DNA from 3 places in the Methylobacterium sp. 190mf genome. Region 2 is predicted to be linked to each of the others. Evidence: predicted binding sites of a transcription regulator. Region 2 holds the regulator's gene; each other region holds the start of a gene.
What was found. The regulator PhoB, encoded in region 2, activates phosphate uptake and scavenging genes when phosphate is short. The targets are predictions, from matches to a motif close to TGTCATNNANCTGTCAT.

Region 1 (5,472 bases), on a different contig from region 2:
CCGGCGCCTCGGCCGGGACCACGGCCCGTCGCGGTTCCCGGACGGCGCGCCCGTCTCCCTGGTCCGCCCCCTGCGCGGGGTCGAGGCCTACAGCGAGGAGATGCTCCTCCGCAGCTTCCGCCTCGACTACCCGTCCTACGAGCTGATCTTCTGCGTGGCCGACCCGGCCGACCCGATCGTCCCGATGGTGGAGCGCCTGATCGAGGCCCACCCGCACGTGCCCGCCCGCCTGATCCTCGGCGACGAGCGCGTCAGCGCGAACCCGAAGCTCAACAACTGCCTGCGCGGCTGGCGCGCCGCCGCCCACGACTGGGTGGTGCTCGCCGATTCCAACGTCGCCATGCCGCCGGACTACCTCCAGCGGCTGCAGGCGGCGTGGCGCGCCGATACCGGCCTCGTCTGCTCCACCCCGGCCGGCGCCCGCCCGGGCAGCTTCATGGCGGAGGTGGAGTGCGCCTTCCTGAACACCCTGCAGGCGCGCTGGCAATACGCCGCCGAGGCCTTCGGGCTGGGCTTCGCGCAGGGCAAGAGCATGCTCTGGCACAAGCCCTTCCTGGAGGCGCAGGGTGGCCTCCAGGCGCTCGCGGCCGAGATCGCCGAGGACGCGGCCGCCACCAAGCTCGTGCGCGCCGCCGGCAAGCGGGTCCACCTCGTGGCGAGCCCGTTCGAGCAGCCGCTCGGCCCGCGCGGCTTCCGGGAGGTCTGGGCGCGGCAGCTGCGCTGGGCGCGCCTGCGCCGCGTGACCTTCCCGCTGTTCTTCGCCCCCGAGATCGGCAGCGGCGTCCTGCTGCCGGCGCTCCTCGTCGCCCTCTGGGCCGGAAGCCTCGCGGGCCTCGCGGGCGCTGCCGGCCTCGCCGCCCTGTGCTATGCCGCGGAGCACCGGCTCGCTCTCCGCGCGGGCTGGCACCGCTCGCCCCGCACGCTGGCCGCCTTCCTGGCGCGCGACGCCCTGATCCCGGCGATCTGGGTCGGCGCCTGGATGCGGAGCGCCATCGTGTGGCGGGGCAATGCCATGGACGTGCGCCCCCGGCGGGCCGCCGACGCGCGCACCTACGCGCCGACGGCCTGACCGCCCGGCGATCGGAGGCCCTGACGTGTCGCGCCGCTACGCCCTCTACTGGCTGCCCGCCCCGGATTCGCGCCTCGAAGGCTTCGGCCGGGCGATCCTCGGCACCGACAACGTCACCGGGCTGCCGGTCCCGCACCCGGAGGGGCTCGGCGATCTCGCACCCGTCACGGCGGGCGCGCGGGTCTACGGGTTCCACGCCACCCTCAAGGCGCCGCTGCGCCTCGCCCCGGGCACCGGGGAGGCCGACCTCGTGGCCGCCGCCCGCGCCCTCGCGGCCGCGCACCCGCCGGTGGCGGTGGGGCCGCTCCGGGTCGCCGCCCTCGGGCCGTTCCTCGCCCTGGTGCCGGAGACACCCCCGCCGGAACTCGGGCTCCTCGCCGCCGAGTGCGTCGCCGCCCTCGACCCGTTCCGGGCACCGCTCACGGAGGCCGAGCGCGCCAAGCGCCGGCCGGAGCGCCTCGACCCGCGCGGCCGCGCGCTCCTCGACCGCTGGGGCTACCCCTACGTGTTCGAGGCCTTCCGCTTCCACATGACCCTGACCGACGCCCTGCCGGAGGCGGAGCGCGACCTCTGGCACCGGCGCCTGTCCGAGGCCTACGCCGCCGCGGGACCGGAGCCCCTGCGGATCGACGCCGTCAGCCTCCTGACCCAGGACGGGTCGGGACCGTTCCGGCTCCTGGCGCGCCTGCCCTTCGGAGAGGCCCGTGGTTGACCGCCCCCTCGGCCTCGAACCCGCGCTCGATCCGAGCGCCCGGGTCGTTGACAGCCGCCTCGGCCGCTACACCGAGGTCGGCGCCCGCACCCGCCTCACCGAGACGACCCTCGACGACTATTCCTACATCGGTGAGGACGGCGAGGTGATCTACACCGCGATCGGAAAGTTCTGCTCGATCGCCGCCAGCGTGCGGATCAATCCCGGCAACCACCCGATGGAGCGGGCGTCGCAGGCGCACTTCACCTACCGGGCGCGCGCCTACTGGCCGGAAGAATCGGACGAGCCCGCCTTCTTCGACCGGCGCCGGGCGAGCCCGGTGGCGATCGGCCACGATGTCTGGATCGGCCACGGCGCGGTCGTCCTGCCCGGGCGCACGATCGGCACCGGCGCGGTGGTGGGGGCGGGCGCCATCGTCACCCGCGACGTCGAGCCCTACACGATCGTCGTCGGCAATCCCGCCCGGCCGGTCCGGCGCCGCTTCCCCGAGGCGGTCGCGGACCGTCTGACCCGCTTGGCGTGGTGGGACTGGGACCACGAGCGCCTGCGCCGGGCGCTGCCGGATTTCCGCGGGCTGCCCATCGAAGCATTCCTGGAGCGCCACGAAGATTAAGTCGGCTATCGAAAAGCCGAGATGCTGCGCCGGCAAATATAATCGTCCCGAATACGTCATCCAATCGTCGTCAAACCGGCGTCTACGTGCGGCCGTTCCCCGGCGGATGGTGGCATGCTGGTTATCGAGGATCTCACGCGCCAGTACGGCGACCGACGCGCCGTCGACGGCGTGTCGCTCCGGATCGAGCCCGGCAGCTTCGTCGGGGTGATCGGCCGGTCCGGTGCCGGCAAGTCCACGCTGCTGCGCCTCATCAACCGGCTGGCGGATCCGAGCTCGGGGCGCATCCTCCACGACGGCCGCGAGGTCACCACCCTGCGCGGCCGCCCGCTGCGCGAGTGGCGCACCCGCTGCGCCATGATCTTCCAGCAGTTCAACCTCGTCGGCCGGCTCGACGTTATGACCAACGTGCTGATGGGGCGCCTCAGCCACGTGCCGACCCACCGCGCCCTGCTCCGGCAATGGTCCGCCGAGGACCGCGCCATGGCCCTCGCCGCCCTGGAGAGCTTCGACATGGGCGAGTTCGCCGGCCAGCGGGCCGACGGCCTGTCGGGCGGCCAGCAGCAGCGCGTCGCCATCGCCCGCGCCCTCGTGCAGGAACCCGAGATCCTGCTCGCCGACGAGCCGGTCGCCTCGCTCGACCCGCGCAACACGCGGCTCGTGATGGACGCGCTCGCCGACGTGAACCGGCGCTACGGCATCACGGTGCTGTGCAACCTGCACTCCCTCGACCTCGCCCGCGCCTACTGCGACCGCCTCGTCGGCCTCGCGGCCGGGCGGGTCGTGTTCGAGGGCGGCCCCTTCGACCTCACCGAGGACGTGGCGCGCCGGCTCTACGGCCTGGAGGCCGGCGAGGTGCTGGACGATTCCGCGCAGCGCGAGGCGGAGCAGCGGGCCGCGATGCCGGGCCGGCCCGGTCACGTGCCGGCGCGGCCGGTCCGCGAGGCCGCCCTCGGCGCCTGATCCGGGCCCCGGGCCCCAACGAACACCGCCAGAGCGCACCGCCAGAGCGCACCGCCAGAGCGCACCGCCAAAATGCACCGTCTTGGAAACGCCCGACCGGCCTCCGGCCGGCTGAACCTCGCCGACGCCACGAAGGACGACCCGATGATCACCCGACGCACCCTCGCCGCCGCCGCCGCGGCCCTCGCCCTCCTCGGCCTGCCGGCCGCCGCCCAGGACTGGAAGGCCCAGTATCCGGAGCTGACGCTGGGCGTGATCCCGGCCGAGAACGCCTCGGGCACCGCCGACCGCTGGGCGCCGCTCACCGCCTACCTGACCAAGACGCTCGGCGTGCCGGTCAAGCTGCGGGTGGCGAGCGACTACGCCGCCGTGATCGAGGGCCAGCGCGCCGGCAACATCCAGATCGCGTGGTACGGGCCGGCCTCGTTCGCGCGGGCCGTGATGACCGGCGTGAAGATCGAGCCGATCGTCAACCAGAAGCACGAGACCGGCGCCTCGGGCTACTATTCGGTGGTCTACGTGCTGGCCTCCAGCCCCTACAAGACCGTCGAGGATCTCAAGGGCAAGAACCTCGCGCTGGTCGATCCGAACTCCACCTCCGGCAATCAGGCGCCGCGCTTCTTCCTGAAGCGGGCCGGCTACGACGTCGAGAAGTTCTTCGGCAAGACCTTCTACGCGGGCAGCCACGAGAACGCCGTCCTGGCGCTCACCCAGGGCACGGCCGACGCCGCCGCCAACCTGTGGAATTCCGAGACCGACACGATGGTCACCCGCATGGCCGCCAAGGGCATGCTCAAGAAGCCCGACGGCACGCCGATGCAGCAGTCGGACTTCCGGGTCGTGTTCAAGTCCGACTTCCTGCCGGAGGGGCCCTTCGCCGTGCTGGCGAGCCTGCCGGACGACCTGAAGGCCAAGATCCGCAACGCCTTCGTGGCCCTGCCGAAGGCCGACAAGGCCGCGTTCGACCGGCTCTCCGACGGCAAGGACCAGGATCTCACGCCGGTGACCCTCAAGGATTACCAGCCGATCATCGACATGCTGCGGTTCAACGACGAGCAGCGTCGGAAGTCCTGATCCGGAGCCGCCCGCCTTGCGCGGTCTGACACCCCTGTCGCCGGAGCGGGCAGCCGCCCTCTCCGGCCTCTACGCGGCGGCGACCGGCGAGGCCCGCCGCCGCACGCTGGCGGGCTTCGCCCTGGTGGCGGCGCTCGCCGTGGTCGCGGGCCTGATCGCCGAGGTGCGGCCGCTGGTCTTCGCCGAGAACATCGGCAAGTTCACCGCCTACATCCAGCAGATCCTGCCGCCGATCAGCCTCGAGCACCCGCTGGAGGACGTCCGCGCCTGGTACTGGGGCCTGCCCAGATGGCTGGGCCTGCTGGGCGAGACCCTGCTCATGGCCTATCTCGGGACGCTGCTCGGGGGGCTGGCGGGCTTCGCCCTCAGCTTCGTGGCCGCCGCCAACCTCGTGCGGTCGCGCGTGCTGCGCGTCGGCGCCAAGCGCCTCCTGGAACTGTGCCGCACCGTCCCCGAGGTCGTGTTCGCGCTGATCTTCGTCATCGCCTTCGGCCTCGGCCCGATGGTGGGCGTGCTCGCCATCGCGATCCACACCACGGGCGCGCTGGGCAAGCTGTTCTCCGAGGTGGTCGAGAACATCGACATGCGGCCCGTCGAGGGCCTGTCGGCCTCGGGCGCGACCTGGGTCCAGACGGTGCGCTTCGCGGTCTTGCCGCAGGTGCTGTCGAACTTCGCCTCCTACGCGCTGCTGCGCTTCGAGATCAACGTGCGCGGCGCCGGGGTGATGGGCTTCGTCGGCGCCGGCGGCATCGGCCAGGAATTCCTCGTGGCGATCCGCAATTTCTACTACGCGGACGTGAGCGCGATCCTCGTGCTGATCATCCTGACCGTCTTCTGCATCGACCTCGTCACCGAGCGGGTCCGCCACCGCCTGATCGGCGCGGAGCACGCCCGATGAGCGCGCGTCCCGAGACCCTGCGGGCGGCGGCCCGGGCCGACCTCGGCCGCCTGCGCGCGCGCTACCCCGCGCAGTTCCGCGCCGACTGGCCGGGGCGGGCGCGGCTCGCCGCCCTGCTCGTCGTCCTGGTGGGGCTCGCGGCG
Region 2 (5,472 bases):
GCGTCGACGGGACCGGCCTGCACCTGACCCTCGCCCGGAGCAGCCCGACCGACCCGGTGCCCGCCGCGCTGCCCGGCGTCCTGACGGTCGAGGCGGTCGACGCCGCCGGGACCCGCCGGCTCGCCTTCGCGTACGGCGACGAGCCGGTCCTCCCGGCCGCCGCGGCGCCGGCCGCGACCGCGCCGCCCGCGACCGCGCCGGCCGCCGCCGACTTCGACGCGCTGACGCTGGCGACCGCCGCGGCCTTCGCCTTCCTCGGCGGCCTGATCCTCAATCTGATGCCCTGCGTCTTCCCGGTCCTGTCGATCAAGGTGCTCGGCCTCGTGCGGCACGCGGGCGAGGGGCCGGCTCGGCTGCGGCTCCACGGCCTCGCCTACACGGCCGGCGTCCTGGCGAGCTTCCTGGCGCTCGCCGCCGCGCTGATCGGCCTGAAGAGCGGCGGGGCCGCGATCGGCTGGGGGTTCCAGCTCCAGTCGCCCGCCATCGTGGCGGGGCTCGCCTACCTGCTGTTCGCGATGGGCCTGAGCCTCTCGGGCGCGGTCCATGTCGGAGGCCGGCTCGCCGGCCTCGGCGACGGCCTCACCCGGCGCGGCGGCCTGAGCGGCTCGTTCTTCACCGGCGTGCTCGCGACCCTGGTGGCGACGCCCTGCACGGCGCCGTTCATGGGCTCGGCGGTGGGCTTCGCGCTGACCCAGAGCGCCGGCGTGGCGCTCGCCGTCTTCGCGAGCCTCGGCCTCGGCCTCGCCCTGCCCTTCCTGCTCCTGACCCTCTGGCCGCCGGCCCTGCGGGCGCTGCCGCGGCCGGGCGCCTGGATGGAGACCCTCAAGCAGGTGCTGGCCTTCCCGGTCTACGCCACCGTGGCGTGGCTGATCTGGGTGCTGGCGCAGCAGGTCGACCCGCGCGGGCTGCTGGCGGCGCTGATCGGCCTCGTCCTCGTGGGCTTCGCCGCCTGGGCCTGGGAGCACGGCCGCGCCGCCCCGCCGCGGGCCGGCCGGGTCGCGCAGGCCGCCGCCGCGCTGGCGCTGATCGCCGTTGGGGCCCTCGCCGTCACCCTGCCCCGGGACCGCGCCGCGCCGGCCGCGCAGGCCGCCGCCGACGGGATCGAGCCGTTCACGCAGGCGCGCCTCGACGCCCTGGTCGACGCGCACCGCCCCGTCTTCGTGGACATGACCGCCGCGTGGTGCATCACCTGCGCGGTCAACGAGGCGACCTCGCTCAACACCAAGGCCGTGCGGGCCGCGATGGCCGAGCGCGGCGTGACCTACATGAAGGGCGACTGGACCAACCAGAACCCCGAGATTACCCGCCTCCTGGAGAAGCACGGGCGCAGCGGCGTCCCGCTCTACCTGCTCTATACCGGGACGGGAGAGCCCCAGGTGCTGCCGCAGATCCTCACCGAGGGGACGGTCCTGGCGGCGCTGGAGGCGGTGCCGGCCGCCTCGGGCCGGAGCGCGGCGCTGGCGCGCTGAATCCCTGGAGACCGGGACGCGCGGATCTTCGCGGGCCCGTCCCACCGTCTTTGCGAGCGGAGCGAAGCAACCCAGCAGCGCCGCGCGCATCGGCGTCCCGCCGCCCTGGGTCGCTTCGCTGCGCTCGCGATGACGGTGCGCCGGAGCGAAGTCCTATCCGGACGGCCAGTGAGGCCGCCTCAGGCCTCCAGCGAGAAGGTCTCGTCGAAGGCGTAGCCCGAGCCCCGGACCGTACGGATCGGGTCGGTCTGGCGCGGGCCGTTCAGCGCCTTGCGCAGCCGCCCGACATGGACGTCGACGGTACGCTCGTCGATGTAGACGTCGTGGCCCCACACCCCGTCGAGGAGCTGCTCGCGGGAGAAGACCCGGCCCGGCGCCAGCATCAGGAATTCCAGGAGCCGGAACTCCGTGGGGCCCAGATGCAGCTCCTCGCCGCCGCGGCGGACGCGGTGGCCGGTGCGGTCGAGTTCCAGGTCGCCGGCCGCTAGCCGGTCCGAGACGTGGGCGGGCTTGGCCCGGCGCAGGAGCGCGCGGATCCGGGCGAGCAGCTCCGGGACCGAGAACGGCTTGACGATGTAGTCGTCGGCGCCCGTGCCGAGACCGCGGACGCGGTCGCCCTCCTCGCCCCGGGCGGTGAGCATAATCACCGGCAGGCGCTCGGTCTCCCGGCGCGCCCGGATCCGGCGGCACAGCTCGATCCCCGAGAGGCCGGGCAGCATCCAGTCGAGCAGGACGAGGTCCGGGATCCGCTCCGCCAGGAGCAGCTCGGCGTCGTCGCCGCGCGCCGCCGAATCCACCAGGAAGCCCTCGGCCTCCAGGTTGTAGCGGAGCAGCGTGCTCAGGGCCTCCTCGTCCTCGACGATCAGGACTTGCATGCTCACGTTCGAAGACTCGTTCTGCGGGCGGTCCCCGGATGGTGCAGGAGGCGCCGCCCCGCCTCAACCCGCACGGAGAGTGACCCCGGCCGCGCCCACAGGAAGGCGCCGGGGTCGGCGCCTCACGGCGCCTGCACGCCGTCCACGGTCGCGTAGTTCGACGCGTCGTTCTTCGGCCGGTCACCCGCCAGCGTCTCGCCCGTGGCGAGGTAGTGGATCGTCTCGGCGATGTTGGTGGTGTGGTCGCCGATGCGCTCGACGTTCTTCGCGCAGAACAGGAGATGCGTGCAGAACGAGATGTTGCGCGGATCCTCCATCATGTAGGTCAGGAGCTCGCGGAACAGGGAATTGTACAGGGCGTCGATCTCGCCGTCGCGCTCCCAGACGTCGTGGGCCGCCTGGACGTCGCGGCTCCCGTAGGCGTCGAGCACGTCCTTGAGCTGACCCTCGGCGAGGTCGCTCATGTGGCGCACGCCGAGCACGATCTTCTGGGCCGGCGCCTGGTCGGAGATCGCCACCACGCGCTTGGCGACGTTCTTGGCGAGGTCGCCGATCCGCTCCAGATCGCCGGAGACGCGGATCGCCGAGATGGTCTCGCGCAGGTCGATCGCCAGGGGCTGGCGCCGGGCGATCAGCAGCACGGCGCGCTCCTCGATGTCCCGCTGCAGCGCGTCGAGGCGCTTGTCGGCGAGGATCACCGCCTGGGCGAGCGTGTCGTCCCGGCGCACGAGGGCGTCGGTCGCCTCCGCGGTCATCTTCTCGGCGACGCCGCCCATCTCCGAGATCGAGCGACGCAGGTTCTCCAGGTCGGTGTCGTAGGAGGTGACGATATGGCCGGGCATGGCGGATCCTTCGATGGGGTCCCGGGGACGGCCCTCCGGGAGGCTTGCGGGACCCGCCGGCGCGCCGGAGACGCGAGCGGCGGTCCCGGGACCGGAGCGGCCCGGCAGACTAGCCGAAGCGGCCGGTGATGTAGTCCTGCGTGCGGCGTTCCGTCGGGTTCATGAACATCCGGTTGGTCGGACCGAACTCGACGAGCTGCCCCAGATACATGAAGGCGGTGAACTGCGAGATGCGCGCCGCCTGCTGCATGTTGTGGGTGACGATCACGATGGTGAACTCGTCGCGCAGCTGCTCGATCAGCTCCTCGATGCGGCCGGTGGAGATCGGGTCGAGCGCCGAGGTCGGCTCGTCGAACAGGATCACCTCCGGCTTCTGCGCCACCGTCCGGGCGATGCACAGGCGCTGCTGCTGGCCGCCCGACAGGCCGGTCCCGGGCTGCCGGAGCTTGTCCTTCACCTCGTCCCAGAGGGCGGCCTTGCGCAGGGATTCCTCGATCCGGCCGTCGAGCTCGGATTTCGGCAGCTTCTCGTAGAGGCGCAGGCCGAAGGCCACGTTGTCGTAGATCGACATCGGGAACGGCGTCGGCTTCTGGAACACCATGCCGATGCGCGAGCGCAGCTCGTTCAGGTCGACGGAGGGGCTGAGGATGTTCTCGCCGTCGAGCAGGATCTCGCCCTCCGCGCGCTGCTCCGGGTAGAGGCTGTAGATCCGGTTGAAGCAGCGCAGCAGGGTGGACTTGCCGCAGCCGGAGGGGCCGATCAGCGCCGTCACCTGCCGGTCGTGGAAGTTGAGGTTGACGTCCTTCAGCCCGTGGAAGCTGCCGTAGTAGAAGTTCAGGTCCTTGACGGCGATCCGCACGGGGCCGCCCTCTTCGGCGCGGTTGCGGTTCAGCTCGACCGTGGGGATCGCGGAGGCGGCGTTCATCGTCGTGTCCTCGAAAGGGGGCTCAGCGCGAGGCCTGCGGCTTGATCACGAGGCGCGCGATGATCGACAGCGCCAGGATGGTGGTGGTGATCAGGAGCGCGCCCGCCCAGGCCAGGCCCTGCCAGTTCGGGTAGGGCGAGAGGGCGAACTGGTAGATCATCACCGGCAGGTTCGCGACGCCGCCCATCAGGTTGGCCGAGAACCAGGAATTGTTGTTGAGCGCGGTGAACAGCAGCGGCGCGGTCTCGCCGGCGATGCGGGCGAGAGCCAGGATGATGCCGGTGACGATTCCGGCCGAGGCCGCCCGCCAGGTCACGCTCATGATCACCGTCGAGGGCGGCGCGCCGAGCGCCGCGCCGGCCTCCCGCAGGGTGCCGGGCACGAGGCGCAGCATGTCCTCGGTGGTGCGCACGATCACCGGCACGGCGATGATCGCCAGCGCCACGCCGCCGGCCCAGCCCGAGTAGGTGCCCATCGGCCGCACCATCAGCGTGTAGACGAACAGGCCGATCAGGATCGACGGCGCCGAGAGCAGGACGTCGTTGAGGAAGCGGATCAGGGCGGCCAGCTTCGAGCCGCGCCCGTACTCGGCCAGGAAGGTCCCGGCCATGACGCCGACCGGCGTCGCGATCAGGATGCCGATCCCGGTCAGAACGAGGCTGCCCAGGATGGCGTTGGCGATGCCGCCGCCCTCCGAGCCCGGGCCCGGGGTCGGGTTGGTGAACAGGGTCGGCGTGAAGCCGCGCACGCCCTGGACGATCAGCATCACCAGGATCGAGCCGAGGACCAGGGCACCCACCACGGTGGCGCCGGTGCAGGCGACGCGCAGGGTCCGGTCGGCGACGCGGCGCCCCTGGCGGACCCGGCCGGGGCGGCGCTGGGCGGTGGCGGCGATCGTGCTGGAGGAAACCATCGCGCGTGCTCCTCAGGCGGCCTGGACGCGGCGCGTCAGCAGCCGGGCGATGATGAGCACCACGAAGGTGATCACGAACAGGATGCAGCCCAGAGCCATCAGCGCGTTCAGCTGGAGGCCGTCCGCCTCGTTGAACTCGTTGGCGATGCGCGACGCGATGGTCGAGCTGGGGTCGAAGATCGAGGCCGAGAGCCGGTTGGCGTTGCCGACCACGAAGGTCACCGCCATCGTCTCGCCGAGCGCCCGGCCGAGGCCGAGCATGATCGCGCCGATGATCGAGACGGCCGCCTGCGGCACCAGCACGTGGCGCACGACCTCCCAGGTGGTGCAGCCGATCCCGTAGGCGCTCTCGCGCAGCACGGTCGGGATCTGGTCGAGCATGTCGCGGGCGATCGAGGCGATGAACGGCACGATCATGATCGCCAGGATGATCCCGGCGGTGAAGACG
Region 3 (5,472 bases), on a different contig from region 2:
GGCCGCTGGCCAGGGCCTCCAGGAGCACGATGCCGAACGTGTCGGTGAGGCTCGGGAAGACGAAGACGTCGCAGGCCGCGTAGACCGCCGAGAGGTCCGCGCCGGTGCGGGTGCCGAGGAAGTGCGCCGCCGGCGCGAGCGCCTGCAGCCGCGCGCGGTCCGGGCCGTCGCCGACCACCACCTTGGTGCCGGGCAGGTCGAGGGCGAGGAAGGCCGCGACGTTCTTCTCCACCGCCAGCCGCCCGACGTAGAGGAACAGCGGCCCCGGCAGGCCGGCGAGTTCCGCCGGCACGGGCGTCCCGGGCTCGGCCGGCCGGAACCGCTCCGTGTCCACGCCCCGGGTCCAGCGCATCAGCCGGCCGAAACCCCGCGCCGCGAGCTCGCCCTGGAGCGAGGCGGTGCTGACCATCGTCCCGCGGGCGGCGCCGTGGAACCGGCGCAGGTACGCGTAGGACCACGCCTCCGGCACCGGGGCGCGGGCGGCGAGGTATTCCGGGAAGCGCGTGTGGTAGCTCGTCGTGAAGGGCAGGTCGTGCGCGAGGCAGTGCCGGCGCGCCGCGAGGCCGACCGGCCCCTCCGTGGCGATGTGCACGTGGCTCGGCCGCTCGGCCCGCCAGCGCGCCGCCACCCGCTCGCGCCCGGCATAGGCGAGGCGGATCTCCGGGTAGCCCGGCAGCGGCAGCGAGCGGAAATCCGCGACGGACAGCAGCGTCGTGGCGAAGCCGTGCTCGGGCGCGCGCCGGACCATCTGCTCGAGGGAGCGCACGACGCCGTTCACCTGGGGGTGCCACGCGTCGCTGGCGATCAGGAGCTTCACGGCGGCGCCCTCACGCCACCGCGCGCCGGCCCGGCAGGGGCTGCGGCACGACCTCGGCCTCCCGCGCCCGCAGGAGGCTCGGGTAGTGCAACACCTCGATGCGGCCGTCGTAGTGCTCCACGAGCCCGGTGCAGGATTCCACCCAGTCGCCGGTGTTGAGGTAGCGCAGGTCGCCGATCGGCCGGTCCGCGGCGTGGTGGATGTGGCCGCAGATCACCCCGTCGGCGCCCTGGCGGCGGGCCTCCTCGGCCAGGATCGTCTCGAAGCGGCCGATGAAGCTCACCGCGTTCTTCACGCGCAGCTTCGCCCAGGCCGACAGCGACCAGTAGGACAGGCCGAGCCGCCGCCGCACCTTGTTGATCAGCGTGTTGAGGGAGAGCGCCAGCGTGTAGGCGCCGTCGCCCAGATGGGCGAGCCACGGCGAGTGGCGCACGACCATGTCGAACTGGTCGCCGTGGATGACGAGGTAGCGCTTGCCGTCTGCCGCCTCGTGGATCGCGGTCTCGGCGAGTTCGATGCCGCCGAAGCTCGTGCCCACGTAGTCGCGCAGGAACTCGTCGTGGTTGCCAGGCAGGTAGACGATCCGCGCGCCCTTGCGGACCTTGCGCAGGAGCTTCTGCACCACGTCGTTGTGCTCCTGCGGCCAGTACCAGCCCGAGCGCAGCTGCCAGCCGTCCACGATGTCGCCGACGAGGTAGATCGTGTCGGCGTCGTAGTCCTTCAGGAACGACAGCAGCAGGCCGGCCTGGCAGCCGCGCGTGCCGAGATGCAGGTCGGACAGGAACAGCGTCCGCACGCGGACCGGCATCTCCTCAACCTCGGCCACGGCACCCTCTCCCGGCGGCTGAACGGTGCCGGGATCCAGAGCGCGATCCGATCTCAGTTTGATGACGCGGGTTCCGACGGGGCGGAAAGACTTCGGTGTGCGGTGCCGCGAAGCCTCTCAACCGGAGCGTAGCTTCGTTGCGTCGCACAAAAAATTTTTTTGGCAAGTTCCGGAAGTTTTTCCGGTTTTCCTTTCGAGCTTCACCGCCTCATAATACCAAGAACCGGCCGCTCGGCACGAGCACGGCCGGACCTTGACAGGAAGGCGGCGAGGACGGCCCTGGAGCCGTTGGACGGGACGGCAATTCGGAGGCGACCGGCGCGCGGGGGCGCGCCGCGACGCGAGCGGCGTGAGGCCGCCTGCCGCTCCGCGGAGACCCCCCGATCACGGCAGAGGATGGCGTTCGAGGGGGTGCGGCGCGAGCCGCTCTCGACGGCGCCGGACCGACTCCCTGAGGACGCTTGGACAACCCGGTGCGGGTTCACGCCCGCGCGCAATGGACTTTTCGGAGGAAACATCATGGCCGCAACCCGGCGCCCCGGTCGCAACCACCTCTTCATCCCGGGCCCCACCAACATCCCGGAGCGCGTCCTGCGCGCCATGCACGTGCCGTCGGAGGATCACCGCTCGCCGAGCTTCCCCGAGCTGGTGAAGCCGCTCCTGCAGGACTCCAAGATGGTGTTCGGCTCGACCGCCGGGACGGTCATCCTGTTCCCGTCCTCGGGCACCGGCATCTGGGAATCGGCCCTGTCCAACACCCTCTGCCGCGGCGACACGGTGCTGACCTCGCGCTACGGCCAGTTCAGCCACCTCTGGGTCGACATGGCCCAGCGCCTCGGCCTCGACGTGGTCGTCCAGGAGGAGGAGTGGGGCACCGGCGCCGATCCGCAGAAGATCGAGGAGGCCCTGCGCGCCGACAAGGACCATAAGATCAAGGCCGTCATGGTCGTCCACAACGAGACCGCCACCGGCGTCACCAGCGACATCGGCGCTGTGCGGAAGGCGATCGACGCCGCCGGGCACCCGGCTCTGCTGTTCGTGGACGGCATCTCGTCGATCGGCTCTCTGCCGTTCGAGATGGACGCGTGGAAGGTCGACTGCGCCATCGCGGGCTCGCAGAAGGGCTTCATGCTGCCGGCCGGCCTCGGCCTGATCTGCATCAGCCCGAAGGCGCTCAAGATCGCCGAGAGCGGCACCGGCCGCAACGACCGGCTCGGCCACGCCTACTTCGCCTGGAAGGACCAGCTGGCCGCCAACGCCACCGGCTACTTCCCCTACACCCCCGTCCTGCCGCTGCTCTACGGCCTGCGCGAGGCCCTGGCGGTCGTGAAGGAAGAGGGGCTGGAGAACGTCTACCACCGCCACCACGTCCTCGCCGAGGCGACCCGCCAGGCGGTCGCGGCCTGGGGCCTCAAGCCCTGCGCCAAGGAGCCCAAGTGGAACTCCGACACGGTCACGGCGATCGTGGTGCCGGAGGGCGCCGACGCCGCCAAGGTGATCACCCACGCCTACGAGCGCTACAACCTCTCGCTGGGCGCCGGCCTGTCCAAAGTCGCCGGCAAGGTGTTCCGCATCGGTCACCTGGGCGACCTGAACGAGCTGTCGCTGCTGGGTGCCATCGCGGGCGCCGAGATGGCCATGATCGATTGCGGCATCAAGGTCACGCCGGGCTCGGGCGTCGCCGCGGCCTCCAGCTACCTGCGCGAGAATCCGCTGCATAAGGCGTGATCTGCGCACGCGATCGGGGCGGGACCGGGTTGCCGGGCCCGCCCCGACGCGCAAGTAAGAACAAGACTATCGAGGAAACCGCCCGTCGTACGAGAGGGGTCCTATGACCAAGAAGATCGTGTTCCTGGATCGTGAATCCCTCGATGCCAGGGTCCGACCGTTCAATTTCCCCCACGAATACGTCGAGCACGAGTCGACCTGGACGCCGGAGGAGATCGTCTCCCGCCTCCAGGGCGCGGAGATCGCGCTGATCAACAAGGTCCCGATGCGGGCCGAGACGCTGAAGCAGCTCCCCGACCTGAAGCTGATCGCGGTCGCCGCCACCGGCACCGACGTGGTCGACAAGGCCCAGGCCAAGGCCCAGGGGGTCACGGTCGTCAACATCCGCAACTACGCGTTCAACACCGTGCCGGAGCACGTGGTCGGGCTGATGTTCGCCCTGCGCCGGGCGATCGTGCCCTACGCCAACTCGGTGCGGCGCGGCGACTGGGCGAAGTCCAAGCAGTTCTGCTATTTCGACTATCCGATCTACGACATCGCCGGCTCGACGCTCGGCATCGTCGGCTACGGGGCGCTGGGCAAGTCGATCGCCAAGCGCGCCGAGGCGCTGGGCATGAAGGTCATCGCCTACGACGTGTTCCCGCAGGACGGGCTGGTCGATTTCGAGACGATCCTGACGCAGTCCGACGTGATCACGCTGCACGTGCCGCTGACCCCCGACACCAAGGGGATGATCGGCGCCGCCGAGCTCAAGAAGATGAAGAAGAGCGCCATCCTCATCAACACGGCCCGCGGCGGCCTCGTGGACGAGGCGGCCCTTCTCGAGGCGCTCAAGGACGGCACCATCGCGGGCGCCGGGTTCGACGTGGTGGCGCAGGAGCCGCCCAAGGACGGCAACATCCTGTGCGACGCCGACCTGCCGAACCTGATCGTCACGCCGCACGTCGCTTGGGCGAGCAAGGAGGCGATGCAGATCCTGGCCGACCAGCTCGTCGACAACGTCGAGGCTTTCGTGGCGGGCAAGCCGCAGAACGTGGTGGAAGCCTAAGCTCAAAATCAGCAACGGGCGTTCCCCTCCCCCCTGCGGGGAGTGGCCAGGGGTGGGGGTGGTGCAGGAGGCACTGCTCCGCTCAATTCTCCACCACCCCCACCTCCGGCTCCTCCCCGCAAGGGGGAGGAGAGGGGCTGCGTCCACGCACCGACCCAACCAACATCAGCGCCGGCGCCCCACGGGCGCGACGGAAAGGTCCCAAGAAAATGACGAAAAAACTGCTGTTCCTGTTCGACACCGATGCCGTGCCGAACGTGTTCGACACGGTCGTCGGCTACGACGGCGGCGCCGACCACATCACCGGCTACGGCGGCGTGAATCCCGACAATGTCGGCGCCCTGGTCGACGGCACGATCTACACCCGCGGCGGCTCCGAGAAGAAGTCGACGGCGATCTTCGTCGGCGGCGGCAGCATGGCGGCGGGCGAGGCGCTGTTCACCGCCGTCAAGAAGCGCTTCTTCGGCCCGTTCCGGGTCTCGGTGATGCTCGATTCCAACGGCTCCAACACCACGGCCGCCGCGGGCGTCGCGCTGGTGGCCAAGGCCGCGGGCTCGCTCCAGGGCAAGAAGGCCGTCGTGCTGGCGGGCACCGGCCCGGTCGGCATGCGCTCGGCCGCTCTGCTCGCCGGCGAGGGCGCCGAGGTCACCATCGCGGGCCGCGCCCTCGACAAGACCCAGGCCGCCGCGGACCAGATCAACACGCGCTTCAAGGTCAACGTGAAGGCCGCCGCGACCCCCGACGAGGCCTCCCGCGTCGCCCTGGTGAAGGGCACGAACCTCGTGTTCACGGCCGGCGCCATCGGCGTCGAGCTGCTGCCGGAAGCCGCCTGGGCGCAGGAATCGTCGATCGAGTTCGTCGCCGACTACAACGCCCAGCCCCCGACGGGCATCGGCGGCATCGACGTGATGGACAAGGGCAAGGAGCGCAACGGCAAGCAGGCCTTCGGGGCGCTGGGCATCGGCGGCCTGAAGCTCAAGCTGCACCGGGCCTGCGTCGGCCAGCTCTTCGAGAGCACCGACAAGGTGCTCGACGCCGAGGAGATCTACGCCC

Region 1: a site for PhoB is predicted at 2,449-2,465, ahead of phnC (phosphonate ABC transporter ATP-binding protein). Genes of this name have one in related genera too.
Region 3: a site for PhoB is predicted at 1,694-1,710, ahead of C4T42_RS07595 (UDP-2,3-diacylglucosamine diphosphatase). Genes of this name have one in related genera too.

The regions. Positions count from the first base shown of each region.
Region 1 covers NZ_FNVI01000019.1:130,552-136,023, forward strand. Annotated here, with positions in the region: gene C4T42_RS21735 (ceramide glucosyltransferase) at 1-1,069, shown strand, start outside; gene C4T42_RS21740 (DUF1045 domain-containing protein) at 1,095-1,781, shown strand; gene C4T42_RS21745 (chloramphenicol acetyltransferase) at 1,774-2,394, shown strand; gene phnC (phosphonate ABC transporter ATP-binding protein) at 2,509-3,357, shown strand; gene phnD (phosphonate ABC transporter substrate-binding protein) at 3,502-4,431, shown strand; gene phnE (phosphonate ABC transporter, permease protein PhnE) at 4,448-5,329, shown strand; gene phnE (phosphonate ABC transporter, permease protein PhnE) at 5,326-5,472, shown strand, end outside.
Region 2 covers NZ_FNVI01000015.1:118,326-123,797, forward strand. Annotated here, with positions in the region: gene C4T42_RS18780 (protein-disulfide reductase DsbD domain-containing protein) at 1-1,469, shown strand, start outside; gene phoB (phosphate regulon transcriptional regulator PhoB) at 1,649-2,344, opposite strand; gene phoU (phosphate signaling complex protein PhoU) at 2,467-3,186, opposite strand; gene pstB (phosphate ABC transporter ATP-binding protein PstB) at 3,296-4,111, opposite strand; gene pstA (phosphate ABC transporter permease PstA) at 4,134-5,024, opposite strand; gene pstC (phosphate ABC transporter permease subunit PstC) at 5,037-5,472, opposite strand, start outside.
Region 3 covers NZ_FNVI01000005.1:105,017-110,488, forward strand. Annotated here, with positions in the region: gene C4T42_RS07590 (glycosyltransferase family 1 protein) at 1-817, opposite strand, end outside; gene C4T42_RS07595 (UDP-2,3-diacylglucosamine diphosphatase) at 828-1,643, opposite strand; gene C4T42_RS07600 (aminotransferase class V-fold PLP-dependent enzyme) at 2,163-3,371, shown strand; gene C4T42_RS07605 (D-2-hydroxyacid dehydrogenase) at 3,475-4,419, shown strand; gene C4T42_RS07610 (NADP-dependent methylenetetrahydromethanopterin/methylenetetrahydrofolate dehydrogenase) at 4,629-5,472, shown strand, end outside.